One region of the Lachnoanaerobaculum sanguinis genome, then DNA from elsewhere that is predicted to be linked to it. Evidence: predicted binding sites of a transcription regulator. Region 1 holds the regulator's gene; each other region holds the start of a gene.
The links. Region 1 encodes Rex, which represses fermentation and respiration genes when NADH is low (regulators of the CRP and FNR family bind a similar motif). Its sites were predicted from a motif close to ATTGTTAANTANTTAACAAT; they were not measured.

Region 1 (8,473 bases):
CAAATCTCTGGGATATCCGTCTGCATATCCGAAGGAAATTGTAGCAATGTCCATATCTTTTTCAGCTCTAAAAGTGGCGCCGTAGCTTACACATTCACCTGCTTTTATTCTCTTTATATATGTAATTGTTGAGTAAATGCTTAATGCCGGCCTGTAGTCAAAGTCAGTCAAATTCACTTCATTTGAAGGTGCAACACCATACATTGTAATTCCCAAACGCACCATATCAAAGTCTGTACCGATACCGTTTACTATAGCCGCTGAATTTGAAGCATGTACTATAGGAGGTTCTATTCCCATACTCTTTAGTAAATCCAAAAATTGCCTGAATAAGCTCTCCTGTTCTTTTGCAGACGTAAGATCACTTTCATCAGCACTGTGAAAATGTGTGAAAATACCTTCAATCTCAATATTACCCATTTCACTTATTTCTTTTATAATGTTTGCACTCTCTTTTGTAGGCTTAAAACCGATTCTGTTCATACCTGTATCTATTGCGATATGAATAGATATCTTTTTCCCAAGCTCTCCGGCTTCTTCATTTATTTTCTTAGCCTGATCCAGTGTAAAAACCGATTCCCTTATATCAAATACTATTGATTCTTTGTAGCTGTTTCTTGGAATACATGCCAGTATCAAAATAGGATTTGTGATACCATGGTATCTAAGATTAACACCTTCTTCAAGTGTGGCTACGCAGAAAAAGTCCACAATATCTTTTATATATAATGATACGGGAACACTTCCATGTCCATAACCGTCAGCCTTTACAATTGCCGCCAGTTTCATATTCTCTTTTAAAGCTTTTTTTGTAACTTTTAAATTATGCTTTATTGCATCCAGATCAACCTTTGCATAAGCACGTCTATATGAGTCCATTTCTCTTCCTTCTATTAAGCACTTCACCTATATTATCTATAATTTCTCTTGCCAAAATACTGTGCTCTCCATGTTTTTTACCGGCAATACTGCCGGCCATGCCGTGTATGAAAACTCCAAGCGCCACAGCCATATCATCATCTATGCCAAGACAAAACATGCCTGCAATTATACCGCATAGAACATCTCCGCTTCCGGCCTTTGCCATGGCTGCACTTCCGGATTTATTTATAAATGTATCCTCCTTTGCGGCGATAACACTTTGATGAGATTTTAAAACTACTGTAATACCGTATTTATTTGCATATTCCTCGGCATACTTTACGGGATCCGATAATATATCATCTATAGATACATCTATCAATCTTGACATCTCCCCTATATGAGGAGTGATAATGATATTATCTGTATAATACTTTGTAAGTGTAGTATCAGCTGCAATAATATTCAAAGCATCCGCATCAATTATCATAGGAACATAACATTCGGCCAAAACATATTCTACAATGATTTTAGCATAATAATCTGTAGAAAGTCCCGGTCCAAGTACCACTACGCTTGACCAATCAAGACATGACTTAATCTTATTTATAAAGCATTCCTTATTCTCATATGCTTCTCTCTCATCATAAGTTGTTATTATTGCTTCAGGTAAAAGTGTTTGTAAAATTGTACGATTTTTACTTACCGTAAGTATTCTAACCAAACCTGCGCCTGAACGATATGCCGCCATTGCACTCAAAAATGCTGCACCGCTCATTCCGTTACTTCCGGCAATAACCAGAACATGCCCATAGCTGCCTTTATTTGCATTCTTAATTCTTTCAGGTATATATTTTAATGCAGTTTCATCAAGAATTCTCATATCCCCATCTCCACATATTAGTCTGTTTCTATTACTACCATTGCAATTGCCAGTGAGTCGGTATTGCTTATGGATACATGGATTTTATTCTCATCAATTCCTTGTAAATGTCTGTTTGAATTATTACAGATTTTTATAAAAGGCTTTCCAAGTTCATCTCTGAGTACCGCCAAGTCCTTAAGTTCAACACCTCTGAAACCTGTTCCCAATGCTTTTACAAAGGCTTCCTTTGTAGCAAAATTTCCGGCCAGAAAACTGTCTCTGTTTCTGCCTCCGGCCATATCTATTTCACTATCATTGAAAGCCTTCTTTAAAAAAAATTCCTTTTTAATTGCATTTGATATTCTGTCTATTTCGACTATATCAGTGCCGATTCCTCTAATCATACTTCCCTTCAAAAGGAACGGCATCTACATTACTGACTCTATATGACAGCCTCATAAGAGATTCTGAAAGATGCACATTCTCAACAACTACATCATCCGGAACCGATAAATCCGTATGTGCAAAATTCCAGATTGCCTTTATACCGGACTTTATAAGTCTGTCCGCAACTTCCATTGCTCTGGTCTTCGGTATTGTAAGTGCCGCTATCTGTATGTCATTTTCAGATACAAACTTTTCAAGGTTATCAAGAGAATACACTCTTGCACCACGTATGGTTTTTCCGAAAAGATTAGGATCCACATCAAACATTCCCTTAATAAGAAAACCTCTTCTCTCAAAGTTTGCATAATTTGCAATAGCCTGTCCCAAATGACCTGCACCGATTATTATAATATTGTGCTGACGGTCAATTCCTAAAATCTTTGCGATCTCATTATACAGATATCTTACATTATATCCGTATCCCTGCTGTCCGAAACCTCCAAAGTTATTTAAATCCTGTCTGATTTGAGAAGCCGTAACCTTCATTCTCTCACTGAGTTCTTTTGAGGATATTCTTTCAACACCCTCTTCTGAGAGTTCACCTAAGTATCTATAGTATCTTGGCAGTCTTGAAATGACTGCTCTGGATATTTTTCTTTCTTCCATATTTATTCCGTTCCAAATATTAATTTATAAATTATTCTCAGCAATTCCATTTGTTAAGAATTCTACAATTAGTATATTATCTATTAATATAAATGTCAATACAGATATATATGGTGAATATTATATATTTTATTAAGTTTTTGAGCATATAAAGGCTTCATTTGTATCATGAATTGTCTTGCATTTAAGCATGTATTTAAGCTATACTTATGTGGATTATATGACTAAGGAGGCAAATTTTGATTTTAAATGCTACAAATATCTCAAAGTCTTTCGGAAGCAATGAGATAATAAAAGATGCAAATTTTTTAGTCAATGAACATGAAAAAGTTGCCATTGTCGGTGTAAACGGTGCCGGAAAAACCACACTGCTAAAAATACTTACAGGTGAGGAACATGCCGACAGCGGTAATGTTATACTTGCAAAGGATGCAAAACTCGGATACTTAAGACAGATAAATAATGTAGATTCCACATTAAGTATTATAGATGAGCTATATACAGTTATAGAGCATATCCTTAATATGGAAAAAAGAATGTTAGAGATGCAGGAACAGATGCAACATCTTTCAGGCGAGGCACTTGAAGAGTTATATTCTTCATATACCGCTCTTACTCACAGTTATGAGCTGATGGACGGATATGCCGCAAAGAGTAAAGTCATCGGTATTTTAAAAGGACTTGGATTCGATGAAAATGATTTTGACAGAAAGATAAATACATTATCAGGAGGTCAAAAAACAAGAGTATTCCTTGCAAAACTGCTTTTGGAAGAACCTGATATTATTTTACTTGACGAGCCGACAAACCATTTGGATCTTCGCAGTATCGAATGGCTTGAATCCTATCTGCTAAACTATAAGGGTGCAGTAATTATAGTTTCACATGACAGATATTTTCTTGATAAGATAGTAAGTAAGGTTATAGATATAGAAAACGCCGAAGTCCAAATGTATTCCGGAAACTATTCAGACTTCTCCGCAAAAAAGCAGATGCTTTTAGATGCCAAAATGAAGGAATATTTGAATCAGCAACAGGAAATAAAACATCAGGAAGCTGTTATTACAAAGCTTAAGCAATTTAACAGAGAAAAGTCGATAAAACGAGCCGAGAGCCGACAAAAACAGCTTGAAAAGATTGAAAGAGTCGAAGCTCCAAAAACTCATATAGAAAATATGAGACTCTCTTTGGATATTTCAAAAGAAAGCGGTAAGGATGTGCTTACAGTACATGATTTGTCAAAGAGTTTTGATGAAAAGCATCTCTTTTCAAATATAAATTTTGAAATAAAAAGAGGGGAAAGAGTCGCTATTATAGGTGATAACGGTACAGGAAAGACTACCCTACTAAAGATTATAAACGGACTTTTAACTCCTGATACCGGTGAAGTAATCTACGGGTCAAATGTTTCCATTGCGTACTATGATCAGGAACACCAGGTACTTCATATGGACAAGACTTTGTTTGATGAGATTTCAGATACTTACCCTGAGATGAACAATACTCAAATAAGAAACATACTTGCAGCTTTTCTTTTCACAGGTGAGGATGTGTATAAAAAGATCGGTGATCTTTCAGGTGGAGAAAGAGGCAGAGTATCTTTGGTTAAACTTATGTTATCAAAAGCAAATTTCCTGCTTTTGGATGAGCCTACAAACCATTTGGATATTCTAAGTAAGGATGTACTTGAAAGTGCCTTAAACAGTTTCCCTGGTACTATTTGCTATGTATCACATGACAGATACTTTATCAATAAGACCGCAACAAGGATTCTTGATCTTACAGGAAACAGATTACTTAACTATATAGGAAATTATGATTACTATATTGAAAAAAGAGAGGCGGTAGAAGGTGCAGCCAATCTTTCAAATAATAATATAGAAGAAAAACCTACAGAAATCTCAGACTCAAAGCAGGAATGGATTGAAAATAAGACTGCACAGGCTCAAAAAAAGAAAGTAACAAATGCCTTGAACAAATGTGAAAAGGAAATAGAAAAACTTGAAGAAAAACTCGCTCTTATCGATGAGGAATTTGCCAATCCTGAGATTTCCTCAAATGTTGGTAAGCTTATGGAACTGCAAAAAGAAAAAACAGCTCTGGAAGAAAAGCTTGAAAAGCTTATGAACGAGTGGGAAGAACTGACTTTAAGTTTGGAGGAAAATTAATATGAAAATGAAAAAGTTTTTTGCGATAATAACCTTACTTTTACTTATATTCAGTTTGATCTCAACTGTTCTTGTTGCAATATTCTCAGACAATATCAGATTGCTTTTTGTATTCTTGTTTATTGATATTGTAATGCCTGTAATAATATATGCATATCTTGTAATAACAAAACAGATAAGAAATCTTGATAAAAAAGATGATGATAAGGAATAACAAAGCAGCTATAATAAAGTACTTGTGTGTAAATAAACGACCGGCTTATTAAGTCGGTCGTTTAACTTTAAATATTTATTCTTCTTTTGGCTTATTCTCGGAATATCCGCATTCTTCATTCATACAAAGGAGCTTATTTCCTTTTTCAACCATATATGAGCCACATTTTGGACAGGCTATAGAAGAAGGCTTATTCCATGACATAAAATCACATTCCGGCGCATTGCTGCAACCATAGTATATTCTGCCTTTCTTTGTCTTCTTTATTACTACTTCACCGTCACATTTAGGACATTTAACTCCTATTTTCTCAAGATACGGCTTTGTATTCTTACATTCGGGGAATCCCGGACATGCTAAAAACTTTCCGTGCGGACCATATTTTATAACCATGTTTCTTCCGCAGTTTTCACATATCACATCTGTAACTTCATCGGCAATCTTTACATTTTCAAGCTCCTTTGAAGCCTGCTCTACTGCCGACTCAAGATCAGGATAAAAGTTTGATACAACAGTTTTCCAATTTACACTTCCGTCACCTACAGAATCCAGTAACTGCTCAAGATTTGCCGTAAATTCCTTATCCACTATGCTCCCGAAATAGTTAACCATCATAGAGTTTACAATCTGTCCAAGCTCTGTAACATAGAGATTTTTTTGCTCTTTAACAATATAATGTCTTGCAAGAATTGTAGTAATAGTAGGTGCATATGTTGACGGACGTCCTATTCCCTGTTCTTCCAATGCCTTTACAAGGCTTGCCTCCGTAAAATGTGCAGGCGGTTGTGTAAAATGCTGTACATCCAAAAGTTTTTCAAGTTTAAGTTCATCTCCTACCTTAAGCTTTCCTATAACAGCATCCGAACTTACCTTTTCTTCATCATCATCAGTATAAACACTCATAAATCCGTCAAATACTATTTTTGAGCCGGACATAGTAAAAATATAATCTCCTGCACTGAGCTTCACTGAAGTAGTCTTATACTTTGCATTTTCCATTCTGCTGGCAACAAATCTCTTCCATATAAGCTGATACAGTCTGAAAAGCTCTCTTGGCAAAGATTCTTTAACCATTGCCGGAGTAAGATTCACATCTGTAGGTCTTATAGCCTCATGTGCATCCTGAACATTATTGTTATTTGTCTTTGTAACAACATTTTTTGAAACATATTCAGGTCCGTAGCTTTTATCTACAAACTCTCTTGCAGCGGCATCTGCCTCGGCAGCTATTCTGGTTGAGTCTGTACGCAAATATGTTATAAGAGCAATTGTTCCCTTACCCTTTACTTCCACACCTTCATATAATTGCTGTGCAAGCCTCATTGTCTTTTGAGTTGAATAGTTTAACTTTTTGCTGGCTTCCTGTTGCAAGGTAGATGTTGTAAACGGAATCGGAGCCTTCTTTACTCTTTCACCCTCATTTATCTCTGAAACCACATATGAGGCAGCCTTCAATGCCTTTAATATTTTATCCATCTCTGCTTTATTGTTTATGGCAAGCTTACTCTTTTTACCATAGAACTTGGCATTTACAGTCTTTTTTGAGTGCTCGGTCAAAAGCTCGGCTTCCAGTGTCCAATACTCCTCCGGAATAAACTCATCTATTTGTGCTTCCCTGTCACATATCATTCTAAGTGCTACAGACTGTACTCTACCGGCAGACAATCCTCTTTTTACCTTTGCCCAAAGTAGAGGGCTGATAGAGTATCCCACCATACGATCCAATACTCTTCTCGCCTGCTGCGCATCCACAAGATTCATATCCAGATTTCTTGGATGCTTAATAGCCTCTTTTATTGCATTTTTTGTAATCTCATTAAAACTGATACGAAATACCTTCTTTTCACTGTCTTCAAGCTTTAAAGCCTTTGACAGATGCCAACTGATTGCCTCACCCTCACGGTCAGGGTCGGTTGCAAGATATATTTTATCAGCTTTTTTAACGTCTTTTTTCAGTTTAGCAAGTAACTCGCCCTTGCCTCTTATGGTAATATATTTCGGTTCAAAGTCATTTTCAACATCAATACCCATTGTGGATTTAGGCAAATCCCGCACATGCCCGTTTGACGCCGTAACTTCATACCCCGAACCTAAATATTTTTTTATGGTCTTTACCTTTGCAGGCGACTCCACTATCACTAAACTTCCAGCCATTTTAACCCCTTACTAACTTAATCTCTTACAATAATAATTTGATGATACTTGTACGATAAAACCTTCCAATTCAAGTAATAAAAGTGAGCTAAGCACTTGAGAGATGTCTAAAGCGCTTTCTTTGATTATGTCATCTATATATTTCGGTTTTAAATCAAGGCAACTATAAACCTTTTTATCATTCTTTGCAAGTATATTAGCGTTTTTTTCATTATATACTTGAATTTTTTTATCAACATTAAGATCAAGTGCTTCCAAAATATCCGTAGGTGAGGTTATAATACCGGCACCGTCGGATATCAATTTATTACATCCAAGACTCATACAATCTGTTATTCTTCCCGGTAGTGCAAATACTTCTCTCCCCTGTTCTATGGCATGTGTTGCCGTTATAAGTGAACCCGACTTAAGTCTTGCTTCTATTACTACAGTAATATCCGCCAGACCTGAAATAATACGATTTCTTATAGGAAAATTAAACTTTAAAGGATTTGTTCCCAAAGGAAATTCAGATATAACACCGCCAAAGCCTTCACTACATAACTTATTGTATAGAGTAAAATTGCTATCAGGATAACATACATTTACTCCTGTGCCAAGTACTGCATAAGTTTTTCCTTTAGAAATAACAGCACCCTCATGTGCCATACTGTCGACTCCAAGTGCCATACCGCTTATTATATCCACATCATTTGCAGCCAGTTCCTGTGCAATAAACTTTGCCATTCCAAGTCCATATTCACTTGCACCTCTACTGCCCACTATTGCTACGCTCTTTCTCCGCCTTGGAATATCACCTTTTACAAATATGCCGAAAGGATAATCTCTTAAATCCAAAAGCTTTTTGGGATAATCATCTTCAAACGGAAGTATAAATTTTATTTTTCTTTCATCTAAAGACAGATATTTTTCATGTAGTTCATTTAGTTTAACTTTTAATCCTAAAACAGCCTTAATTTGCTTTTCACTTAGTTTTACTTTCATCTTTAAATTTTCAAAGTTCATTTCAAAAATACTGTATAAAGGCTTAATATTCTCATATATAGAACGCTTTGAAGCATAACCAAGCTCCGCTAAACTTGACAGAAAAAACATTGCTTCTCTGTCTGAAATATTATTTATCTGCATATTTCCTCCTTACCAATATTTATCTTCTAA
Region 2 (8,473 bases), on a different contig from region 1:
AATCTGTGTCGGTGAACCCTTAAGACCTATATTTGAGTCATCAACTCCTACAAGGTCCGCTCTTGAGAATACAGTTACTTCTTTATCATAAGCATCAAAAATACCACCCGGAGTCATATATCTTGGCTCATTAAGCTCTGATAAAGCTGTAATAAGTACAGGCATTTTTGCTTTTAAAACATGATATCTGTCATCAAACTGACGCTCTACCACAACACTGTCTCCATCAATCTCTATCTTTTGTGCATAGCTGATAACAGGTAAATCCAGATGTTCTGAAATCTGAGGTCCTACCTGTGCAGTATCTCCGTCTATAGCCTGACGACCTGTAATAATAAGATCATACTCTAATTTTCTAAGTGCTCCTGCTATAGTCTGTGATGTAGCCCATGTATCTGCTCCACCAAGTACTCTGTCTGTTATAAGTACAGCATTGTCGGCTCCCATTGCCAAAGCTTCTCTAAGTACTTCATCAGCCTTTGGAAGTCCCATAGTAACTACTGTAACTTCTGCACCGTATTTATCTTTAAGTCTAAGAGCAGCCTCAAGACCCGCCTTGTCATCCGGGTTCATAATTGTAAGCATAGCTCCTCTGTTTAATGTGCCGTCAGGGTTAAAAACAACACCGCCCTTTGTATCCGGCACTTGTTTAATACAAACAACTATCTTCATGACATCCTCCATTCGTAATAGCACAATTATTTAAGCAATGCGCCTGAAATTACCATTCTTTGTACTTCGCTTGTACCTTCGTATACTTCTGTAATCTTCGCATCACGCATCATTCTTTCAATTTCGTATTCTCTTGTATATCCATATCCACCGTGAAGCTGTACTGCCTTTGTGGTAACTTCCATTGCCACTTCTGCAGCAAATAACTTAGCCATAGCCGCTTCCTCCGAATATGTCTTCTGTGTTGCTTTAGCCATAGCTGCTCTATATACAAGCATCTGTGCCGCCTTTACTTTGGTTGCCATATTTGCAAGCTCAAACTGAGTATTCTGGAATGCTCCGATAGATCTTCCGAATTGCTTTCTCTCTTTTACATAGTTGATAGTTCTCTCAAGTGCTCCCTCAGCGATACCAAGTGCCTGTGCGGCAATACCGATACGACCACCGTCAAGAGTATGCATTGCAATGCCGAATCCCTTACCTGCAGGGCCGAGCATATTTTCCTTTGGAACTCTGCAATCTGTAAAAATAAGCTCATAAGTAGATGAACCTCTGATACCCATCTTCTTTTCCTTTGTTCCGAATCCGAATCCCGGTGTATCCTTCTCAACTATAAATGCGGAGAAAATCTTCTTCTGTCTTCCTTTTGCATCCACCTTTATCTCTGTACATGCAATTACAACATAGATATCCGCCTCTTTACCGTTTGTAATAAAAATCTTTGAGCCGTTAAGTACATACTCGTCACCGTCAAGCACCGCCTTTGTAACAGCGCCCTGAGCATCAGTACCTGCATTAGGCTCTGTAAGTGCGAAAGCGCCAAGTTTCTCTCCCTTTGCCAAAGGAACAAGATATTTTTCCTTCTGTTCAGGTGTACCGTACATAGCGATAGGATCTGCACAAAGTGATGTATGAGCGGAAACAATAACACCTGTTGTCGCACAAACCTTTGACAACTCTTCTACACACATTACATATGCAAGAGGATCGGCTCCCTGTCCTCCATACTCCTTTGCTACAGGAATACCAAGGAAACCGTACTTTGCCATCTTTGTTACAGTCTCTCTTGGAAATATTTCCGTTTCATCCACCTCTATTGCAAGAGGTTTTACTTCCTTTTCGGCAAACTCCCTGAAAAGGGATCTTGCCATCTCATGTTTCTTGTCTAAAGTAAAATCCATGAATCATACCTACTTGAATAAATCCAAGTGCAAACATAAATAGTGAAAGTCTTTGTTTGCGTTATCCTTTCTTAGTTTTCTTTCACCTATATAGTAAATACAAACCCGCCTTTTGTATCTATCTCACATTAAAACCCCTTTCTACACTTTAACTGTAAAAAGGGGATAAATATTTTACTTATAAGAGAATATTCCTTCTCCGGTCTTCTTACCAAGCTTACCTGCAGCTACAAGCTCTTTTAACTTCGGAGCCGGTAAATACTTGTCATCCCCTGTCTCATTGTGAATAACTTCCATAATGGCAAGGCAAATATCAAGTCCGATAAGGTCTGCCAAATGAAGAGGTCCCATAGGATGTGCACATCCCAGAATCATAGCTGTGTCTACACCTTCAGCATCTGCTGTACCTGCAGCCCATACATTGATTGCTTCATTGATCATTGGAACAAGGATACGGTTTACTACAAATCCCGGTGCTTCTTTAACCTGTACAGGAGTCTTTCCGATATCTTCTGATATCTTCTTAATCTTTTCCACCAATTCTGCAGGTGTCTTCTCCCCACCTATTACTTCAACAAGTTTCATCCTGTCCGCAGGGTTAAAGAAATGCATACCTACTACAGGTCTGTCAAGTGCCTCACCTATTCTTGTGATAGAAAGTGATGAAGTATTTGAAGCGAAAATACAATCTTTAGGAACTATATTCTGAAGCTCTTTGAAAATCTGCTGCTTAACTTCCATCTTTTCAAGTGCTACTTCCACGATCAAATCACAGTCACTGCAGATATCGTTAAGGCCTACTTTTATTTTTGAAATAATTGCATCTCCGGCCTCTTTTGATATTTTCTCTTTTCCTACAAGGAAATTGATGTTCTTTTGAATCTTTGCAAAGCCTGCCTGTGCGTATTCTTCCTTAATATCACAAAGTCTTACTTCATATCCTTCTGTCATTGCAAAAGCCTGAGCAATTCCTGAACCCATTGTACCTGCACCGATAATACCAACTTTCATTTTTTTATCCTTTCCGAATTAAAATTTATATTTTAAACTTCATTATAATTTTTTAAATTAGACCTATATTTATGAATTAGTAAAATTCTTCTCTTTTCTCTTTTCAAGAAAAGCGTTCATCCCCTCTATCTGATCATGTGTTTCAAAACAACTTCCAAAGAGCTTTTCTTCTATCACGATTGCATCGTCCATCTTTGCATCAAGTCCGTCATTGATAGCTTTCTTGCATGCACGAACAGCAATAGGAGCGTTTTGTGCTATAGTAGCCGCCATCTTCTTTGCGGCAGGCATAAGTTCCTCCGGTAAATATATAGCGTTAACAAGCCCTATTCTAAACGCCTCATCGGCTTTTATATTTTTTGCTGTATAAATCAACTGCTTTGCCATTCCTACGCCGACTATTCTCGCAAGTCTTTGTGTTCCGCCAAATCCCGGTGTGATTCCAAGTCCTACCTCAGGCTGTCCAAACATCGCACTATCTGAGCATATACGAATATCACAGCTCATAGCAATCTCACATCCTCCGCCAAGTGCGAATCCGTTTACAGCGGCTATAACAGGAACAGGGAAAGTCTCTATCTTTCTGAATACATCATTTCCCTTCTTACCGAAAGCCTCACCCCCTGCCGGGCTCAACTTGCTCATTTCACCTATATCGGCACCTGCTACAAAAGACTTATCTCCTTCTCCTGTCAGAATGACAGCTCTGATTGTATTAGTGTCAATACTGTCAAAGCAAGCATCAAGCTCAGCCAGTACTTCAGAGTTCAAAGCATTGAGCGCCTTCGGTCTGCTTATTGTAACAATACCTACAGCACCTTCTGTATCAAACCTTACAAAACCCATAAAACACCTCCTTGTCAATATTGCATGTCAGAAATCAAGTTTGACATGTTAATCCATATGATAAAAATATAACATATATGTATCCGACAATCAATTAGTTTTTTCGATTAATTATTATATTAATTTTGCATAACTATATTCCGAAATCGAAATATCATCATGCTTAAAACATATATTTTTTTCATTTATATTGAGCAAAATTATTTTGCTGTTCTTTTTATTATCTGTAAAAGATTAAACACGACTCATCTTTAATATTTTTTACATATCAATATTTTCATTTATTATAACACATTGTTTAAATAAGATATATATAAAAACATATTATTTTTTTTATAGCAATTTTGAATAACCAAGGGGTGGATAATTGATTTCACTTGTGCTATGCTATAGGTGATACATATATCTGACAATACAAAAAAAGTTTACTCAATCGGTATTGTCCACTTTTATAGAATAAGTGAGGTGAAAAATATGAAAGAAGTAGTTATCGTCAGTGCAGCAAGAACAGCTATAGGCAGTTTCGGCGGTTCATTGGCAGGTGTAAGTGCAGTAGACCTCGGTATAACTGCGGCAAAGGGAGCCATTGAACGTGCAGGCATTGACGCTTCTCTTATCGACGAAGCCGTTATAGGAAATGTTTTAGGCGCAGGACTTGGCCAGAATATCGCTCGTCAGGTAATACTCGGAGCGGGATTGCCAAATACAACACCCGCATTTTCAATAAATAAGGTTTGCGGTTCAGGTCTTAGAACTGTTGAACTTGCAGCACAGATTATAAAGGCCGGTGATGCGGATATCATTCTTGCAGGCGGTACGGAGAGCATGTCAAACGCTCCATATCTTGTTAAAGGCGCAAGATTCGGCGTTAAGATGGGTAATCAAACATTGATTGACGAGATGATTACAGACGGTCTTTGGGATGCTTACAACAACTATCACATGGGCGTGACAGCTGAAAATATTGCTGAACAAAAAGGAATAACAAGAGAAGACCAGGATGTATTCTCTGTTGAAAGCCAGAGAAGAGCACAGGTAGCTATAGAGACCGGAAGATTAAAAGATGAAATAGTTCCTGTACTTATTCCACAAAGAAAAGGCGATCCTAAGGTATTTGATACGGATGAATATCCTAAGTTCAATACTACAATCGAAAATCTTGCAAAGCTTAAACCGGCATTTAAAAAAGACGGTACTGTAACTGCAGGTAATGCTTCAGGTATCAATGACGGTGCCGCAATGTTCATTATCGCATCAAAGGAAAAGGCACTTGAGCTTAAACTCCCTATCATGGCTACTATAAAGGGATATGCTTCAGGAGGTGTTGATCCAAGCGTAATGGGACTCGGAGTAATTCCGGCATCACAAAAAGCAATGAAAAAAGCTGGTATCACAGCCGACGATCTTGAACTTATAGAGGCAAACGAAGCTTTTGCGGCACAGGCTCTTGCAGTATGCAACGAACTTGGATTTAAGAGAGAAATCACAAATGTAAACGGCGGTGCAATCGCACTTGGACATCCTATCGGAGCATCAGGTGCAAGAATACTCACCACTTTACTGTATGAGATGCAAAAAAGAGATGTTAAATGCGGCCTTGCTACACTGTGTATAGGTGGTGGAATGGGCACAGCAATTGTTGTAGAAAGGGAGACAAAATGAAAATAGTTTCAATCAAAGATGCTATTGCAGGTATCAATGACGGCGCTACAATCATGGTAGGCGGATTTTTAGCATGCGGTACACCCGAACCGATTATTGATGCATTAGTTGAAAAAGGTGTAAAGGACTTAACACTTATTTGTAATGATACGGCAACTCCTACCACAGGTATCGGTAAACTGGTTGCCAACAATCAGGTAAAAAAAGTTATTGCAACACATATAGGTACAAATCCTATAACAGGACAAAAGATGCATGACGGTACTATGGAGGTTGAGCTTTCTCCTCAGGGTACACTTGCAGAGAGAATACGTTCCGGCGGCGCAGGACTTGGAGGTGTACTTACACCTACAGGTGTAGGTACCGAGGTTGCCGAAGGTAAGCAGGTATTAAATATTGACGGTAAAGATTATCTTTTGGAAAAACCTTTAAGAGCCGACTTTGCACTTATCGGTGCAACAATAGCCGATAAGAAGGGAAACCTTTACTTTACTGCTACAAGCAAAAACTTCAATACGGTTATGGCAACTGCTGCCGATGTTGTTATTGCAGGTGCGGAACTTATAGTTCCTGTAGGCGATATCCAGCCTGAAAATGTTGCAATACCTGCAATATTTGTAGATTATCTTGTAGGAGGTGAGTCATAATGTCAAAAGAGAGAATTGCAAGACGTGTTGCAAGAGATTTAAACGATGGTGACGTGGTAAACTTAGGTATAGGACTTCCTACTATGGTGGCTGACTATGTACCTGAGGGTATAGAAATTACACTTCAGTCAGAAAACGGAATCCTCGGTATGGGACCTTTGGCTTCAAGTGCAACAGCAAATAAACATTTAATTAATTCCGGCGGACAAAATGTTACCGTGCTTCCGGGTGCCGCATACTTTGACAGTGCATTCTCATTTATGATTATTCGAGGAGGCCATGTTGATATGACCGTTTTAGGTGCATTGCAGGTGGATGCTCACGGAAATCTTGCAAGCCATATAGTTCCGGGTAAAATGGTACCCGGTATGGGCGGTGCTATGGATCTTGTTACAGGTTCAAAGAAGGTTGTTGTCGCTATGACACATACTGCAAAAGACGGTGCACCGAAAATTTTAAAAGATATCACACTCCCTGCTACAGCTATTCATGCAGTTGATGAAATTGTCACAGAATTGGCTGTAATAAAGGTTACCGATGAAGGTCTTGTGCTTACAGAAGTAGCTGAGGGCGTAAGTGTGGAAGATGTTATAGCAAAGACAGAGGCACCTCTTAAGGTTGCAGATGATTTAAAGACATTCTAATTTATTTTAGTATAATTTAAATTCCCATGACCGGGATGCCGTATTTAAAAGATTAATCTCTTTTAAGATCGACATTCCGGTCTTTTATAATCTCATATCGGATGACTTCAGTATCAGAAAATACTAATTACAAAGATATTTTTGTGTGATATATATAATATATTTATATATTTTCGTTATTTTTTAGACTGGAAAAACGGATATCGGATTGATATAATAATGTTAATAATTAAACAATTTGCAAAAAGGAGGCAGATAAATGTTTAAGAAATTTACAAACGCATGTGTAAATATTGTTCAGAAATATTTGCCGGACGCATTTATTTTTTGTATCGTACTTACTATTCTTGTTTTTGCCGCTGCAATGCCTGTCAGCAAAATGAATCCGTTTGAAATAGCAAACGCTTGGGGCGAAAGTATGTGGTCCCTACTAGGATTCTCAATGCAGATGGCTTTGGTACTTGTACTGGGTACGGCACTTGCTACCGCACCTCCGGTAAAGAGAGCTATAAATGCGGCAGCGGAAGTTCCAAAATCTCCTACATCGGCAATTATTTTTATTACGGTAGTTTCAATGATTGCCTGCTGGCTTAACTGGGGATTCGGACTTGTAGTCGGTGCTATACTTGCAAAGGAAATTGCAAAGAAGGTAAAAGGTGTTGACTACAGACTTCTTATCGCATCTGCATACTCTGGCTTCGTAATCTGGCATGCAGGTTTTTCAGGTTCCATACCTCTACAGCTTGCATCATACAGTGAAGCTATAGGAAAGCAAACAGCAGGTGCGGTAACGGAATCCATTCCGACATCGCTTACCATCTTCTCATCTTGGAATCTTATAATTGTTATAGCTATAATTATAGTTATAGCATTTGTAAATGCACAGATGCATCCTACACCTGAGAATACAGTTACTGTAGACCCTAAGCTTTTATTGGATACTGAAGTACCGGAAAATAAACCTGTTTCAAAAACACCGGCTGAATGGCTTGAGAACTGTCCGTTACTTTCATTACTTACAGCATTATTTGCTATATTGTATCTGGTATATACATTTAAAACCAAGGGAAGTATCACACTCTCTCTTAATGTAGTAAATTTGATTTTCCTTACACTTGGAATTATATTCCACGGAACACCTATAAGTTATGTAAACGCTATTACAGATGCCGCAAAGAGTGCCGGAGGTATTATATTACAGTTCCCGTTCTATGCAGGTATCATGGGCATTATGACTGCTACAGGTCCTACAGGACAGTCACTTGCAGGTGCTATAAGTGATTTCTTTGTAAATATATCAAATCAGACTACATTCCCGTTGTTTACTTTCCTTTCAGCAGGTATTGTAAACTTCTTCGTACCTTCAGGTGGCGGTCAGTGGGCTGTACAGGCTCCTATCGTAATGCCTGCCGGAAACGCTCTCGGTGTTTCTCCTGCGGTATCAGCCATGGCTATTGCATGGGGTGATGCATGGACAAATATGCTTCAACCGTTCTGGGCTTTACCGGCTCTCGGTATAGCAGGTCTCGGTGCAAGAGATATTATGGGATATTGCGCTATAGTTCTTATTGTAACGGGAATAATCATCGGATGCGGATTCCTATTCCTCGTCCCGTTCCTGGCATAAACATAAAAAGTACCGGCCCACAACCGGTACTTTTTTCTTATCTTAAAATAATATATACAGTATACGCTATATAGGCCGCTACCATTGCGAGGCCTTCTTTTTTTGATATCTCACCGTCATTCTTGGCAAGTATATATACCATCAAACTTGCACAAATCAAAAAGAATGTATCGTATACAGCCA
Region 3 (8,473 bases), on a different contig from region 1:
AAATAAACTTTCTTTGAAAGCAAGATGGGGATTGGGATACAACATACTTTCAAAGGTAAATAAAAGTCTGCATACAGGGATGCCTGTAATACTCGGAGTAGGACCGGATCTTTTATCTTTTCTAAAAAAGGAAAAGGGCATAGAGGTTACAGATATTCAAACCGGCAATACAGCAAAGATATATGCACATTATGTGCTGATTTATGACTGTAAAAAAGAAAACGGAGAAGACTTTTTTTATATATCATCATGGGGTAGAGGGTATAAGCTTGCCTACAGTGATTTTATAAGATATCAAAAGAAAACATTTTTGGGATTTTTATTATCAAATATACTGGAAATACATAATATATAAATGAGGGATACTATGGAAGAAAAAAATTTTTTGTAGTATCCTTTTATTATACATTTTTAGGATGGCATTTATGAGAAAAAAAGTTTTAAATCAATCGATAAAAGCAAAAATAGGTATTTTCATTATTGCCGTAGTTTCTGCGTTGATAGTGAATTTATGTTTTGATTTTTTTGTTGTGGAATATACCTCTTCAGGTTTCGGTGAGATAATAAATGAGATATCGCTTTGTTATGAGTTGCAGGATGCGATGACAAAGGAAAAGGCGGACTTCGGTACTTTTATAAGAAACAGGGACAATATAGATGAATTGTTGGCAAGTTGTAAAAGAACGGATGAAATAGTTGATAAGTTGGAACTTGATATAATGCATATGGATAATGAAAGATATGCCAAAATATGGAGTATAAAAAACAGTTATCCGGTATATGCTGCCAAAAGACAGGAAATTCTGGATGATAAATATGAAGCTAAGGACTTTATAGAAAAAGTATATAATGTGTATGAAATGCAGGATTATCTGATAAGCTATGTTGAAAGACTTATGGATGTCACTCTCAGCGAGAACAATGTAATATATCAAAAGAGGGCTGAATTCTTTAAGAAAATGCCTCTTGTACTTGGGATAATACTGATACCTATCATAGTATTGATAATTTACATGGCATTCAAGCTGCAGGCTCTTATAATCTCACCGATAAACAGGATGGTGGAGATATCAAAAAATATCGCAAAAAATGATTTTTCAGATAAGGATATAATAATACGCAATAAGGATGAGATGGGAGATTTGACAAACGCCTTTAACAAGATGAAGCATGCTACCTCCGTATATATTTCAAGCTTAGAGGAAAGATATGAGCTTTCGGAACTTTTGCACAAAGAGGCTCTTGAAAAGATGAACATGGAAAAAAGGCTTAATGAGGCGAGATTTGACGTTCTTAAAAATCAGATAAATCCTCATTTTCTATTCAATACCTTAAATATCATAGCCGCATCCGCCAATTTGGAAGATGCCAAGGATACCGAGGATATGATAAGGGCACTTGGAAATATATTCAGATACAGCTTAAAGACCGATGAAAAGCAGGTAAGCCTTGAGAGGGAACTTAGCATCGTAAATGACTATATGTATATACAAAAGATGCGTTTCGGTGATCGTGTTTCATACGATATAGTTTCAAAAGTTGACAACGGAAATGTTTATATTCCGTCATTTTCACTTCAGCCTATAGTGGAAAATGCCATAGTCCATGGGATTTCCAAAAAGGAAGAGGGGGGTAAGGTAGTAATAAGAGTATGGGAAAAAGAAAATATGCTTCACATTATTGTTGCGGACACAGGTGTCGGAATGAATGCTGAAAGGCTTAAACAGCTGAAAGACTTTATGAGAGAGAGGCCTACGGCAAAACTCGGAATAGGTTTTGGAAATATTTATAAGCGTATAAAGAACATATATAAAACAGGTGATTTGAGAATATACTCCAAAGAAGGAAAGATGACAGTGGTATATTTTCTGATACCGCAAACCGTTTAGGAAGGAGAGATTGTGAATTTACTGATAGCGGATGACGAAAATCTTGAGCTGAAGGTACTTGAAAAGACAATTAAAAAGTTTTTTTTAAATGAGCTTGATATTTTCATGGCAAGTAACGGAAAGCAGGCGGCAGGTATAGTTGAAAATACAGATATAAATATTGCACTTTTGGATATTGAAATGCCGGGAATGAACGGAATAGAGCTGGCAAAGCTTATAAGAGAGAAAAATCACAATTGTATTATTATTTTTATAACAGCATATGACAGATTTGAATACGCCATAGAAGCGATGCATATAAAAGCATTTGACTATCTTTTAAAGCCGTGGAAGGAGGAAAAACTTACAGGACTTATAAGTGAAGCTATATCAAGTATAAAAGAAATAAGTTCTGATGACGGTAAAAGTGAAAATCTTCAAGATTCACAAAAAAGCATTATAAAAAAATATATAAAGGAAAATTATAAAAGAGATATAAGTGCCGGAGATGTGGCAGGTATACTTGGTTATTCGGATGTTTATTTTTCAAAGATATTTAAGCAGCTTTTTGACGATACATTTATAAATTATCTGACCAATCTGAGAATAGAAAAGGCAAAGGTACTTTTAAAGGATGTCAGTTTTAATATAAAAGAAGTCGGTGCAAGTGTGGGGTATACGGATTCAAACTACTTTACAAAGGTGTTTAAAAGAGCGGTAGGAATGAGTCCTTCAGAGTACAGAGGTAACATTTAATTTAAAGATTAAAAATTTACTTATTATATTAAAATATTACCATTCACATAAGTTTTTCTTAAATATAGAATATATAAAAGAGATGTAAGACTTTTTAGTCTTAAGTATTTATTTTTTGGAGGAACAATGAAAAAGAGATTTTTTGCATTAGCGATCGCTACATTAGCGTTATCAGCTTGCGGACTTAAGAGTCCGGAGACAACAACAACTGCTGCAAACAGTGGAGAGACAACTGCTGCAAAGGCAGACAGCGGTAGTGAGGGTGCAGAGGTAACCTTGGTTTATGCGGAGGTAAATCCGCTTGATACAATCGTAGGACAGAGCGGTACGGCATTCAAGGAGAAGGTGGAAGAGCTTTCAGGCGGAAAGATTCATATCGATGTTCAGGCAAGCGGTGTACTCGGTTCAGAGAATGATGTACTTGACGGAATGCTTGGTGGAACAGGTACAGTAGATATGTCAAGAATTTCAGCTTTCGCTCTTACAAGCTACGGTGCAAAGAAGGCTTCACTTCTTTCATTACCATACACATTTAACTCAAGAGAGCATTTCTGGAAGTTTGTTGACAGCGATTTGTCAAAGGAGTTCTTAGAGGAAACATCAGATCTTAACCTCGGTATCAAGAGCTTGTACTATGGTGAGGAAGGTTTCAGACATTTCTTTACAAAGAATCCTGTAAATTCTGTTGAGGATTTAAAGGGAATGAAGATGAGAGTTTCAAATGACCCTGTAATGAACGGAATGGTTGAGGGTCTTGGTGCGTCTCCTACAGTAGTTGCATTTAATGAGCTTTACTCAGCACTTCAGACAGGTGTTGTGGACGGTGCGGAGCAGCCTATAACAAACTATAAGTCAAACGCTTTCCCTGAGGTGGCACCGAACATCATCCTTGACGGTCATACACTTGGAGCATTCCAGGTAGTAATCACAGATGATGCTTGGAATAAGCTTACACCTGAGCAGCAGGATATCCTTGTTGAAGCAGGAAAGTATGTAGGTGAGGTAAACAGAGAAATCGCTCAAAAGGCGGAGGATAAGGTTTTAGAGGAGCTTAAGTCATCAGGTGTAAATGTTGTTGAAGTTACAGATAAAACACCTTGGAAAGAAGCTACAAAGAATGTTATCGAAAAGAACACAACTGATCAGAAAGAATTATATCAGCAGATAGTTGACTTGGATAAATAATATTATTGCCTCTTGGAGACTTCTCCAAGAGGTTTGTTGATAGAATAAGAGGTAATTATGTCAGATTTTTTTAAGGCGGTAGACAAAATAAAACCGGCATATGATGCTACATACAAATTTGTTCTGCTTATATGTAAACTTTTATTGATAGGAGATATTGCCATCACAACAATGGCGGTTGCCGGAAGATATATATCATTTATACCGGATCCTGCATGGAGTGAGGAGATAGTTCTTACATTTATGGCATATATGGCAGTGCTTTCAGCAGCACTTGCAATAAGAAGAGGTGCACATATCAGGATGACGGCCTTTGATCCGTATCTGCCTAAGAGTGTTGTAAGATTTTTGGATGTACTTTCAGATATTGCGGTTTTGATACTTGCAGTGGTAATGATAGTTGTGGGCTGGAAATATGCTATGAAGATTGGTGCAAAGGGTACTTATGTAAGTATGCCGGGACTTTCAAAATTCTGGCAGTACTTCCCGATACCTTTAGCAGGTGTTGCAATGTTAATATTTGAGCTTGAGGCACTTTATAACCATATAAAGGCTATTTGCTTAAAAGAAGATCCTAAGGAGGTGCAGGCATGAGTACAGGAGTAGCAATTGCTATATTACTTATAAGCTTTTTTGTAATGATATTTTTGCGTTTCCCGATTGCATATGCGGTAGCACTTTCATCTTTGCTCTGTCTTTTGGCACAGGGACAACCGCTTTCAACAATATGTCAGCAGATGGTTAAGGGTATTTCATCATTCTCACTTATGGCGGTACCGTTCTTTATAACAATGGGTTGCCTTATGGGAAGCGGCGGTATATCGGAGAAACTTATTGCACTGGCAAATGCCTGTGTAGGCTGGATGCGTGGAGGTATGGCGATGGTTAATATCGTGGCTTCATACTTCTTTGGAGGAATTTCAGGTTCTGCCGCAGCAGATACGGCATCACTCGGTTCAATCCTTATACCTATGATGGTGGATCAGGGATATGATGCGGATTTTTCTACAGCGGTTACAATTACATCATCATGCGAGGGACTTTTGGTACCTCCTTCACATAACATGGTTATATATGCTACCACAGCGGGCGGTGTATCGGTAGGAAGCTTATTCCTTGCAGGATATATTCCGGGAGCATTGCTTGCGGTATCACTTATGATCGGTTCATATATTATTTCAGTGAGAAAGAATTATCCAAAGGGTGAGAAGTTCTCTATGAAGGTGCTTTTAAAGCAGCTCAGTGTATCATTCTGGGCATTGGCGGCAGTGCTTATAGTAGTTGTAGGTGTAGTAGGCGGTGTGTTCACAGCAACAGAGTCGGCAGCTATTGCGGTTATCTACAGCCTTATTGTCAGCGTATTCATATATAAAGGTCTTGACTGGAAGGGTGTATGGAAGACTCTTGATGAATGTGTAAATACATTGTCAATTGTACTTATCCTTATTTCAACATCAAGTATCTTCGGATATTGCCTTACAACACTTCATGTTCCGGATATGGCTGCAAGTGCAATCACAGGATTTACAAACAACCCTATAATACTTGCATTACTTCTTAACCTTATTTTGCTTATACTCGGATGTATCATGGATATGGCACCTATCATACTTATTGCCACACCGATACTTCTTCCTATAGCAAACTCTATAGGAATAGGACCGATACAGTTCGGTATCATGGTTATCTTAAACTGCGGTATAGGTCTTCTTACACCACCGGTTGGAGGAGTACTCTTTATCGGTTCGGCCGTAGCAAAATTGCCTATGGAAAAGGTAGTAAAGGCAACATTGCCATTCTATCTGTGTATGATAATTACACTTTTACTTATAACATTTATACCTGTTATAAGCCTTGGACTTCCAATGCTTTTGGGAAGCTTATAAATAACTATATAATAAGAAGCTGTTGCAAAATAGACGAGAAATACGTCTATGGAGCAGCAGCTCTTTTTATATTCATTGTATACAAAATATATTTTAAAAAATTTAACTGCACAAGCCCGAAAATGCTTGTTAAAAGTTATAAAACATAGTACAATTTGTTAAAGAGATGACAATAAATATTAAAATATATTTTGGAGGAAAATATGAGCAAGGTAGTAGTTGTTGGAGCAAATCATGCAGGTACTTGTGCAATCAATACAATCACAGGATTCAATGAGGGAGATGAGGTAGTAGTATTTGATCAGAACTCAAATATCAGCTTCCTGGGATGTGGTATGGCACTTTGGATAGGCGGTCAGATATCAAAGCCTGACGGACTTTTCTATTCAAACAAGGAAAAGCTTGAATCACAGGGTGCAAAGGTAAATATGAACAGCAAGGTTGAAAGAATAGACTTTGATAAAAAGTTTGTATATGCAACTTTGGAGAACGGTGAGAAGGTAGAAGAAAGCTATGACAAATTGATACTGGCTACAGGTTCACTTCCTATCGTACCACAGATACCGGGCAAGGATTTGGAGAATGTTCAGCTTGTAAAGCTTTTCCAAAATGCCGAAGAAGTGATTAAGAAGCTTGAAAATCCTGATATCAAGACAATTGCGGTAGTCGGTGCGGGATATATCGGAGTAGAGCTTGCAGAGGCGTTTGAGAGACATAATAAGAAGGTAATAGTTGTTGATATTGCAAAGACTTCACTTTCAAGTTACTATGATCCGGAGTTCAGTGCACTTATGGACAAGAACCTCTCAGATCACGGTATCAAGCTTGCTTTCGGTGAGACTGTAAAGGAGATTAAGGGTAACGGCAAGGTAGAGGCTATAGTAACAGATAAGAATGAATATCAGTGTGATATGGTTATTCTTGCTATAGGATTCAGACCTAATACCGAGCTTGGAAAAGATTATCTTGAAACAATGTCAAACGGTGCATATATAGTTGATGAGACTCAGCAGACAAGCAAGAAGGATGTATATGCAATAGGCGACTGTGCAACAGTGCTTTTTAACTCTACAGGAGAGAAGTCATATATCGCACTTGCAACAAATGCCGTACGTTCGGGAATTATAGCCGCATATAATGCATGCGGTAAGAAACTTGAAACTATCGGTGTTCAGGGATCAAATGCTATTTCAATTTATGATTTAAAGCTTGTATCTACAGGACTTAGCGAGCAGAAGGCAAAGCAGCTCGGTATGGATGTGCTTTCCACTTCATTTGAAGACTTACAAAAGGCAACATTCATTGAAACAACAAATCCTAAGGTAAATATAAAGATAGTATATGATGCAAAGACAAGAGTGATACTTGGAGCACAGATGGCATCTACATATGATATGTCAATGGGTATCCATATGTTCTCACTTGCAATACAGGAGAAGGTAACTATAGACAAGCTTAAACTGCTTGATATATTCTTCCTTCCACATTTCAATCAGCCATATAACTACATCACAATGGCTGCATTATCCGCAAAATAAAATTATAGTAAACCAAAAGGGAGCATATTTGATATGCTCCCCTTTTTATGAAGTGTGTTAATTATTATTTATTTTTAGCAAGTTTTTTGAACTCGTCTGCTACGAACTGAACTTTTGTACCGATAATAACCTGTACGGCAGTCTTTGAAGGTCTGATAACACCTGCAACACCTGCAGATTTGATCTTCTTCTCATCAACCTTTGTATAGTCCTTGATCTCAAGACGAAGTCTTGTGATACAGTTATCAATAGATGTAAGGTTTTCAGGACCGCCTACACCCTCTAAGATAATAGCTGCAACTGCAGTAAAGTCATCATTAGCTAAAACAGCTTTCTTCTCTTCTTCCTCATCATCCTCTCTACCGGGAGTCTTTAAGTCAAACTTTGTGATAACGAAGCGGAAGATTGCATAGTAGATAGCACCATAAACCACACCGATTGGAATCAAAAGAAGTGGATTTTGTGCAAATGGTGCCTTAAAACTGAGTACCCAGTCAACAAGACCTGCACTGAAGTTAAATCCTGCTCTTATAGGAAGGAGTGCAACTACAGCAAGTGAAATACCTGTTAAAAGAGCGTGGATAAGGTAAAGTACCGGTGCAAGGAACATAAATGCAAACTCAAGAGGCTCTGTAACACCTGTAAAGAATGATGAAAGAGCGGCAGCAAGTAAAAGACCGTAAGCGGCTTTCTTTCTTGCATCCTTAGCTGTGTGATACATAGCAAGAGCAGCGCCCGGAAGACCGAACATCATTACAGGGAAGAATCCTGACATATACATACCTGTCTGTCCGAGGACACCGCCTTCTGCGCTTCCCCAGAATTTACCGATATCATTGATACCTGCAACATCAAACCAGAATACAGAGTTAAGTGCATGGTGAAGTCCGAACGGAATCAAAAGTCTGTTGAGGAATCCGTAGATACCTGCACCTACAGCACCTGTGCTCAGAATTGCCTCACCGAAGCTTACCAATACACCATAAACAACAGGCCAGATAAAGAATAAAACAATAGCTGCAATAAGTGAAAAGCCTGCAGTAACGATAGCCACGCTTCTCTTACCGCTAAAGAAAGAGAGTGCATCAGGAAGCTTTGTTGTTTTAAACTTATTATAGCAAGCTGCACCTATAAGACCACAAACAATTCCGATAAACTGAGTCTGTGTCTTACCGAAAGCTGCAGGAACAGCATCAGCTTCAACACCTGTAAACATAGCTACAGAACCCTTTGATAAAAG
Region 4 (8,473 bases), on a different contig from region 1:
TGAGAGAAACGACGGAAGTCAGGTTTTATATAAATGTCAATATAAAAATACATATTTTTTATATTTAGTATAATTATAACAGCTATCGTTTAGTGTTTTTTATAGAACAAGTGATTATTTTAATTTAATAAATATTATTATTGAAAGTCTAATTAACAACACACCCTCCAACCTTCTCCTACACCTCCTCTATAAATACCGCTTGCTATAATTAAAATTTATGCTAAAATCTATAGTATTGCTTAAGTTTTTTAAGCAAAATATTTTTGACCGGAGGTTTTTACACAATGAAATTAAGTGCAAGAAATCAATTCAAGGGAATTGTAAAGAATGTTAATGAGGGTGCTGTTAACGGCATCGTTACTATTGAAGTAAACGGAGAGGCTGTTTCAGCTACTATTTCTGTTAATGCTATCAAGGAGCTCGGATTAAAGGACGGAGCTGCCGCAATCGCTGTTATCAAGGCTACAGAGGTTATGGTTGCTACAGAGCTTCCAAAGATTTCTGCAAGAAACAAGTTCAAAGGTGTTGTAAAGAGCATTGAGGAAGGTGCTGTTAATGATATCGTAGCTGTTGAGACAAAGCTTGGTGTAGTTTCCGCTACAATCTCAAAGAATGCTGTAAAAGAGCTTGAACTTGCCGTAGGTAAAGAAGCTTATGCTATTATCAAGGCTACTTCGGTAATGGTAGGTATTGAATAATATTTTTAATCAAAAAAGACTGCCCTTAAGATTTCTCAATCTTTAAGTAGCAGTCTTTTTTATTTTATTATTTTAACTTAAGCATAAGCTCATTGCTTCTTTTTATAAACGCACTCATTCTCTCAGGTGAAAGCGGACTGTGTGATATTGAAGCCAGATCATACAACTGTTCACAGATCATGTCAAATAACTCTTCATGATTGTTTTCAAGAAGTTCCTTTACAAGCGGATGATTTGCATTGAGAACCAAAGTCTCTCCCTCTCCTCCAAACATTGAAGGATCCATACCCATCATTCCGTACTGCTTCATCATCTCCTGCATTCTTCTGCTCTCTTCAGATATTGTGATTACTGAAGAAATATCATCGCTCTTTAAAAGCTGTACAGAAACTTTTAATCTGTCATTGTGAAGAGCGGTCTTTACCTTTTCAGATAATGCATCATATGAAGACTTTGTATCTTCAGCTACCTCCTCAGTTCTCATATCATCTGTCATATCGGAATCTATTCTAAGGAATTTTACATTATCTCTTTTCATCTCAAGAGTTGAGATAAAAGGTACATCAATGCTGTGTGGCAATACTACAGCATCCTTTCCGGCAGACTTAAAGATATTTACATACTGGCTCTGCTCTTTTACATCATTTACATAGAATATCTGAGTTTTTTCAACCTCTTTTTTCTCTTCGGAGTTCTCAATATTCTCATCTGCAGAAGTTTCAACCTTATCCTCGGAATTTTTACTTTCATCAACAAGCTCGTTTAATGTAAGGTATTTATCATTTATATTTTTAAATAATATATAATCTTCTACCTTTTTACCGAACTTCTCGTCCTTAAGATAACCGTACTTTATAAACGGTGCGATATCATCCCAGTATTTCTCATACTTATCTCTCTCGGTCTTGCACATACCTGAAAGCTTATCTGCAACTTTCTTTGCAATATATTCAGAGATTTTTCTTACAGAACCGTCATTTTGCAATGCGGATCTTGAAACATTAAGCGGAATGTCCGCACTGTCTATTACACCCTTTAACAGTAATAAAAACTCCGGAATAACTTCCTTTATATTGTCGGCGATAAATACCTGATTGTTGTAAAGTTTTATTGTTCCCTCTATAGAATCATACTCCGTATTTATCTTAGGGAAGTATAAGATTCCTTTTAGGTTAAAAGGATAATCCATATTTAAATGAATCCAGAAGAGCGGCTCCTTATAATCCATAAAGACTTTTCTGTAGAACTCAATATATTCTTCATCGCTGCACTCATTAGGATGCTTAGTCCAAAGCGGATGTATATCATTTAGCGCTACAGGACGCTTTTTAATCTTTATCTTTTCCTTTGCAGGCTCTATTTCAACCTCTTCCTTAGTACCGTCTTCTTTTTCTTTTTCCTCTGTCTTTGCAGGCTCAATTATAGTCTCTATTACGGTATCGCTTTCTAAAAGCTCATCCTTTTCTATAATTTCAGTAGCTTCCTCGGCATCGATATCCTTTAAGAATATCTCTACAGGCATAAATGAACAGTACTTGTTAAGTATCTCTCTTACTCTGAACTCGTTTGCAAACTCATGGCAGTTATCATTAAGGTATAATGTAATAGCAGTTCCTCTCGAAGCTCTGTTGCCTTCTCCCATCTCAAACTCAAGACCGCCGTCACTTACCCAATGTACAGGCTTTGCGCCTTCTTTGTATGACAGTGTGTCAATGCTTACCTTATCCGCTACCATAAATGCGGAGTAAAATCCAAGACCGAAATGACCTATTATCTGCTCTTCATTTGTCTTATCCTTATATTTTTCTATAAAATCCACAGCACCTGAAAAGGCTATCTGATTTATATACTTTTCCACCTCTTCTTCAGTCATACCTATACCGTTATCTATAAAACGAATAAGTTTTTGTTTAGGACTGACTTCTACATTTATCTTATATTCATCTCCTTCAGGCTTTGTAAACTCACCTGCAAGGCTTAATTTTTTCAACTTTGTTATAGCATCTGTTGCATTTGAAATCAATTCTCTTACAAATATATCATGATCTGAATACAACCATTTCTTTATAATCGGAAATATGTTTTCACTGTTTATTGATAAGTTTCCCTTTTTCATTTCATCACCTCTCTAATAAATTTGCAAATATATTATTTGCTTTGCTATAACTATTATAACCATGAAAATATAAAAGTCAATAAAAAATTGGCACTCACCTAATATGAGTGCCAACAATCTTTTTTATATGTATTATTTAACCAACTTATCAAGCTCTTTTACAGATTCAGTCTCAATAGCAATACCATGTGTTGCCTTAGCCGCATACTGATTTACCGCACCTTGGGATTTCTTGATATTCTGCATTGTTCCCGGTCCTGCCACGCAGCCTCCCGGACATGCCATTCCCTCAAGAAGATATCCCGGATACTTTCCTGCTTTAGCCATTGTCATCATCTTTTTGCAATCTGCAAGGCCTTCCGCATTCATTACCTTTACTTCTCTGTCAGGATACTGACTCTTAATAACTCCTACAACCGCCTTTGCAACTCCTCCGGATACCGCAAAGTTTCTTCCGTCTGTAGATGCATCGTTGACACCGTTCGGATCTTCTTCAAGGTTTTCAATATCTATATGTTTTGCATCAAATATTCCGGCCATCTCTTCAAATGTAAGCACAAAGTCCACTTCACTTCTTACCTCTGTCCACATAGCCTCAAGCTTCTTTGCGGAACATGGTCCGATAAATACCACTTTTCCGTCCGGATGCTGTTTCTTTATAAGTCTTGCCGTAAGTGTCATAGGTGTAAGTGCCATTGATATACATTCAGCCTGATCCGGGAACACTTTCTTTGCCATCAATGACCACGAAGGACAACATGATGTACCCATAAAAGGTAATTTCTCAGGCACTTCATCAAGGAAGTCAAACGCCTCTTGTGTGGCACAAAGATCGGCACCTATAGCAACCTCAAATACATCTGCAAAGCCCAGCGCTTTCATTGCCGCACGAAGTTTTCCCGGTGTAACCTTAGGACCGAACTGACCTACGAAAGCAGGAGCAATAGCCGCATATACTCTGTCTCCCGACTGAATAGCTCTTATAGTCTGGAAGATCTGTGATTTATCTGAAATAGCACCGAACGGACAGTTTACAAGACACTGTCCACATGATACACATTTATCGTAGTCAATATCGGCCTTACCGTTTTCATCTGAAGATATTGCATCCATACCGCATGAAGCCGCACAAGGTCTTGTCTGAATAATGATTGCATTATATGCGCAAACATTTGCACATCTTCCGCATTTGATACACTTTTCCTGATTGATACTTGAGAATCCGCTCTCTTTATCTATCTTTACGGCACCTGTAGGACAAACCTCCGAACATGGATGTGCTAAGCATCCCTGACAACCGTTAGTTACATATACTCTCTTTTCAACACAACCATGACATGCAAATTTAATTATATTAATTAACGGTGGTGTATAATATGTCTCCGCCTTATCCGCAAGCTCTATACCCTCAGACAAAGGAGCATGATTAGCCGCACTTCTGTAAGGCAATCCCATAGCAAGTCTGAGCCTCTCACCTACTATAGCTCTTTCCAGGAAAACATTATTTCTGAAATTTCCCACTTCACCGGGAATAATCTTATAAGGAAGCTCCTCTATTCTTTTATCTACCGGCCACTCTGTGTGATAAGCCATTCTGGCAACTTCTCTAAAGATTCTATGTCTTATTTCCTGAATTCTTGTTTCAACACCTCTCACAATTTTCCTCCACTAAAAAAATTTTCCGTTTATAGTGACAATAGTTTCAGTATTTCTAAAACCGTCTTCTATACTGAGCAATGATATAATACTATATTTAAAAAATAAAATAAAGGCATATTGTTATTTTTTTATCAATTTCTTGTTTTTTATAAGAAACATACAAAATTGCATTAAAAAAAACGCAAAAACGGCAGACTGTACAGCCTGCCGTAAAATGTCTTATTTAATTTAACTTAAGATTAGTTCTCTTTCTTCTTTGTTGCAATTACAAATGCACCTGCTACAGTTGAAAGACCGAGTAATGCTGCATAAAGTCCCATTGCTGAAGCATCAGCTGTCTTCGGTACATTTAATTTTCCGCGCTTAGCTGCTGTCACATCACCCTTAGTAGAAACATTTGTGTTTCCTGCTGCAGGACCTACATTAGTTGCAGGAGCAGATGTGTTTGTAGGTGCAGGACCGTAGTTTGAAGCAGGAGTATTTGTAGGTACTGTTGTTGCAGTAACAGCTCTTGAACTTCCACTTCTTGATGAGCTGCTTGATGAACCGCCTCTAGATGAACCGCCTCTGCTGCTTGACGCTGTAGAGTTTGAATAAGTAGCTATAGATGGTGTTGCATTAGATGCTGTTGATCTTACTACAACTGTAGAAGTACCCGGTATAATAATCTTTGAAGGTGCCTTCTCTCCCTCTATTCCTATAATACGAGTTACATTTCCCTCATTAATAACCTGTGCGCTTGCAGCATCTGCAGGTTTTCCAGGAACGATTATCTGTGATGGTGCAGCAAAAGCAACTACACTACCTGAAACTAAACCTAAAGCTAATGTTAATGATAAAACTGTTTTTTTGATTATTGATAAATGCATGATATGATATCTCCTTTTTCATATAAGTTTTTTGATGAAGCTAATATATAACCTTATGAAAAAATTTTCAAGCACTTTAGTCAATATGTAAAGTTATAGTAAGATTTCTTACGATTGAACATATTTTCTTATAAATATATTTATTATTCCGTATCATTTTCAAGTTTGGAAGCTCTTGCCTCAACTTCCTTCTTCTGGATATCTCCCGGTGTCTGCTCATACCTTGCAAATTCATAGCTGAATACACCCATACCTCCGGTCATTGAACGAAGCTCGGTATTGTATCCGAAAAGCTCCAACATAGGAACATCGGCTCTTATAAGCTGTTTTCCGTGATTGATTGACTCCATACCGAGAACCCTACCACGTCTCTTGTTAAGATCACCCATAACATCACCTGTGAATTTATCGGGAACTATTACACTTACTGTATAAATAGGCTCCAAAAGTACAGGTGCGGCCTTCATAAATCCGTCCTTGAATGCGATTGTGGCAGCCATCTTAAATGCCATCTCGGAAGAATCAACAGGGTGATATGAACCGTCCAAAAGCACAGCCTTTACACCTACTACAGGATATGCGGCCAAAGGTCCCTTAATACAGCACTCAGCCACTCCCTTTTCAACTGCAGGGAAATAGTTCTTAGGTACCGAACCTCCGAATACAGTCTCCTCAAATACATATGGCTTCTCAAGATCTCCTGAAGGTTCAAAGCTCATCTTTACATCACCGAACTGACCGTGTCCACCTGATTGCTTCTTATATCTTCCAGCAGCCTCAACCTTTTGTCTGATAGTCTCTTTGAAAGCCACCTTAGGTCTTGAAAGTTCTATCTTTACTTTATATCTATCTAAAAGTTTGCTAACTACGATTTCAAGTTGTTGATCACCTATTCCGTAAAGAAGAGTCTGTCTGTTTAAAGTATCGTTCATATGCTTTAATGTCAAATCTTCTTCCATAAGTTTTGACAGACCTGATGAAAGTTTATCCTCTTCGCCCTTGTTTACGATCTTATATCTCATACATGTGTATGGTGATGAGATCTTTGGTCCGTGATAAAGGATAGGTGCATTCTTTAATGCAATAGTATCACCTGTAGTTGTTACACTAAGCTTAGCCATAGCGCCGATATCACCGGCAACAAGCTCAGGTACTTCTATAGCGTTCTTTCCTCTGAGTACATATATCTTTCCGGATTTCTCCTCTGTTTCCTTACCTACATTGTAGATTGTACTGTCAGGCTTTAGTGTACCTGTACAAACCTTAACCAAAGAGTATTTTCCTATGAAAGGATCCACTATTGTCTTAAATACTCTTGCAGATAATGAAACCTCTTTATTATATTTTGCTGTGAAATGCTCACCGTTACTTACGTCCACTCCCACACACTCTTTATAATCAGGTGACGGGAAATACTTTTCAATTGCCATCATAAGTGCCTTAAATCCCTGTGCGTCCACTCCTGAACCCATCATTACAGGCACGATATCTCCGTTGCAAATATTTTCTTTGAGTGCTGTTGAAATTTCATCATCACTGAATTCCTCACCTGAAAGATATCTTTCCATGTATTCTTCGCTTGTCTCGGCAACGGCCTCCATCAAGGCCTCTCTTGCAATCTTTAGGTTGGCTTCAACATAATCAGGTATCTCACACTCTACATAATCTGATAAATTTGTAAATCTTCTACCCTTCATCTTTACGACATTTACAAATCCCACGAACTTCTCATTTTCTCTAATTGGAAGATGGAAAGGTGCCACTTTTCTTCCGAAGCGAGTTTCAAGCTTCAGAAGCAGTTCACGATAGCTTGCCTTGTCATCGTCCATATTTGTAACAAAGAATATTCTCGGTAAACCGTATTCTTCACACAACTCCCATGCTTTTACTGTACCTACTTCAATTCCGGCCTTGCAATTGACTACAATAATGGCAGCGTCTGCAGCTGATACGGCTTCTTCCACCTCGCCTACGAAGTCGAAATATCCCGGAGTATCCAAAAGATTTATCTTTACACTTCCGGTATCTCCTTCATATTCTACCGGAATCAAAGATGTACTGATGGAAAAACCTCTTTTAATTTCTTCTTTGTCATAGTCGCTGATGGTATTTCCGCTTGAAATACTTCCCATCTTTGAAATATTTCCTGCAACAAAGCTCATGGCCTCTGCCACTGTAGTCTTACCCGAGCCTCCATGGCCAAGTAGTACGACGTTACGAATCTGTTTAGTTTCATAAACCTTCATAAGAGTATCCCTCCTTTTTAGTCAATAGACTTTTCTGATAAAGATATTTTACTAAACATACGATAAAATTTCAAGTTTTATATTCAATTTAGACAATGTAATTTACACTTTTATTATAGTTAAATCGTAATATATTTTTATAAAGTTTTTGTATAAATAGACTGTTTTAGTAAAGATAAATAGTCCGTATAAAGCCATATTACTATATCACTTTAAATTATTAAAGTAAAAGTAATTGACTAATGACTCCAAATGTACTAGACTTTTTATATTTAAAATTGACGTAATGTCGGAACGGAGGATTATGCAATACAATAATATAGCTTTTATAGGCTTTGGACTTATAGCTGGATCTATCGCCAAAGCAATAAGAAAATACAGACCCGAATCAATAATCTATGCCTATACAAACAACCGTTCCGAGCTGTTAAAAGGTAAAAGCGACGGGATTATCGACATTATTCTTGAAGGTATAGACAACACTCTTTCAGACTGTGATATAGTGTTTTTATGTACTCCGGTAGAGTTCAATGATAAATATCTTAAAGATATAAAACCTTATATAAGAAAGGATGCAATCATAACGGATGTGGGGTCCACAAAGTCCTCAATTCACAGTCTTGCAAAAGAACTTGAACTTGAGGATGTCTTTATAGGCGGACATCCTATGGCAGGTTCTGAAAAAACGGGGTATGACGCCTCGGATGCTCTGCTTTTGGAAAATGCTTATTATATGATCACTCCTTCCTCAAAAATAAATGCCGAAAAATTAAAGGTATTTTCAGGAATAATCGAATCAATAAAGGCTATTCCCTTTGTAATAGATTATCAAAAGCATGACAAAGTTGTTGCCACTATAAGCCATTTGCCTCATATTATTGC

Region 2: the regulator Rex is predicted to act here: its motif matches at 3,767-3,786, upstream of SBH76_RS12630 (enoyl-CoA hydratase-related protein).
Region 3: the regulator Rex is predicted to act here: its motif matches at 5,850-5,869, upstream of nox (H2O-forming NADH oxidase).
Region 4: the regulator Rex is predicted to act here: its motif matches at 4,593-4,612, upstream of SBH76_RS03400 (4Fe-4S dicluster domain-containing protein).

What each region holds. Positions count from the first base shown of each region.
Region 1 is NZ_BTHK01000001.1:33,887-42,359, forward strand. It holds gene alr (alanine racemase) at 1-879, opposite strand, end outside; gene SBH76_RS00160 (NAD(P)H-hydrate dehydratase) at 866-1,744, opposite strand; gene acpS (holo-ACP synthase) at 1,762-2,130, opposite strand; gene SBH76_RS00170 (redox-sensing transcriptional repressor Rex) at 2,123-2,779, opposite strand; gene abc-f (ribosomal protection-like ABC-F family protein) at 3,019-4,947, shown strand; gene SBH76_RS00180 (cell division protein DIVIC) at 4,949-5,161, shown strand; gene topA (type I DNA topoisomerase) at 5,237-7,315, opposite strand; gene dprA (DNA-processing protein DprA) at 7,328-8,443, opposite strand; gene SBH76_RS00195 (YifB family Mg chelatase-like AAA ATPase) at 8,453-8,473, opposite strand, start outside.
Region 2 is NZ_BTHK01000024.1:3,760-12,232, forward strand. It holds gene SBH76_RS12615 (electron transfer flavoprotein subunit beta/FixA family protein) at 1-672, opposite strand, end outside; gene SBH76_RS12620 (acyl-CoA dehydrogenase) at 699-1,853, opposite strand; gene SBH76_RS12625 (3-hydroxyacyl-CoA dehydrogenase family protein) at 2,028-2,864, opposite strand; gene SBH76_RS12630 (enoyl-CoA hydratase-related protein) at 2,934-3,710, opposite strand; gene SBH76_RS12635 (acetyl-CoA C-acetyltransferase) at 4,185-5,372, shown strand; gene SBH76_RS12640 (CoA transferase subunit A) at 5,369-6,019, shown strand; gene SBH76_RS12645 (3-oxoacid CoA-transferase subunit B) at 6,019-6,663, shown strand; gene SBH76_RS12650 (short-chain fatty acid transporter) at 6,923-8,290, shown strand; gene SBH76_RS12655 (calcium/sodium antiporter) at 8,328-8,473, opposite strand, start outside.
Region 3 is NZ_BTHK01000006.1:15,378-23,850, reverse strand. It holds gene SBH76_RS05140 (hypothetical protein) at 1-355, shown strand, start outside; gene SBH76_RS05135 (sensor histidine kinase) at 426-1,889, shown strand; gene SBH76_RS05130 (response regulator transcription factor) at 1,902-2,624, shown strand; gene SBH76_RS05125 (TRAP transporter substrate-binding protein) at 2,751-3,809, shown strand; gene SBH76_RS05120 (TRAP transporter small permease) at 3,867-4,403, shown strand; gene SBH76_RS05115 (TRAP transporter large permease) at 4,400-5,695, shown strand; gene nox (H2O-forming NADH oxidase) at 5,899-7,233, shown strand; gene nagE (N-acetylglucosamine-specific PTS transporter subunit IIBC) at 7,298-8,473, opposite strand, start outside.
Region 4 is NZ_BTHK01000004.1:296-8,768, forward strand. It holds gene SBH76_RS03390 (TOBE domain-containing protein) at 288-701, shown strand; gene htpG (molecular chaperone HtpG) at 769-2,817, opposite strand; gene SBH76_RS03400 (4Fe-4S dicluster domain-containing protein) at 2,950-4,473, opposite strand; gene SBH76_RS03405 (sortase B protein-sorting domain-containing protein) at 4,716-5,345, opposite strand; gene SBH76_RS03410 (elongation factor G) at 5,489-7,591, opposite strand; gene SBH76_RS03415 (prephenate dehydrogenase) at 7,896-8,473, shown strand, end outside.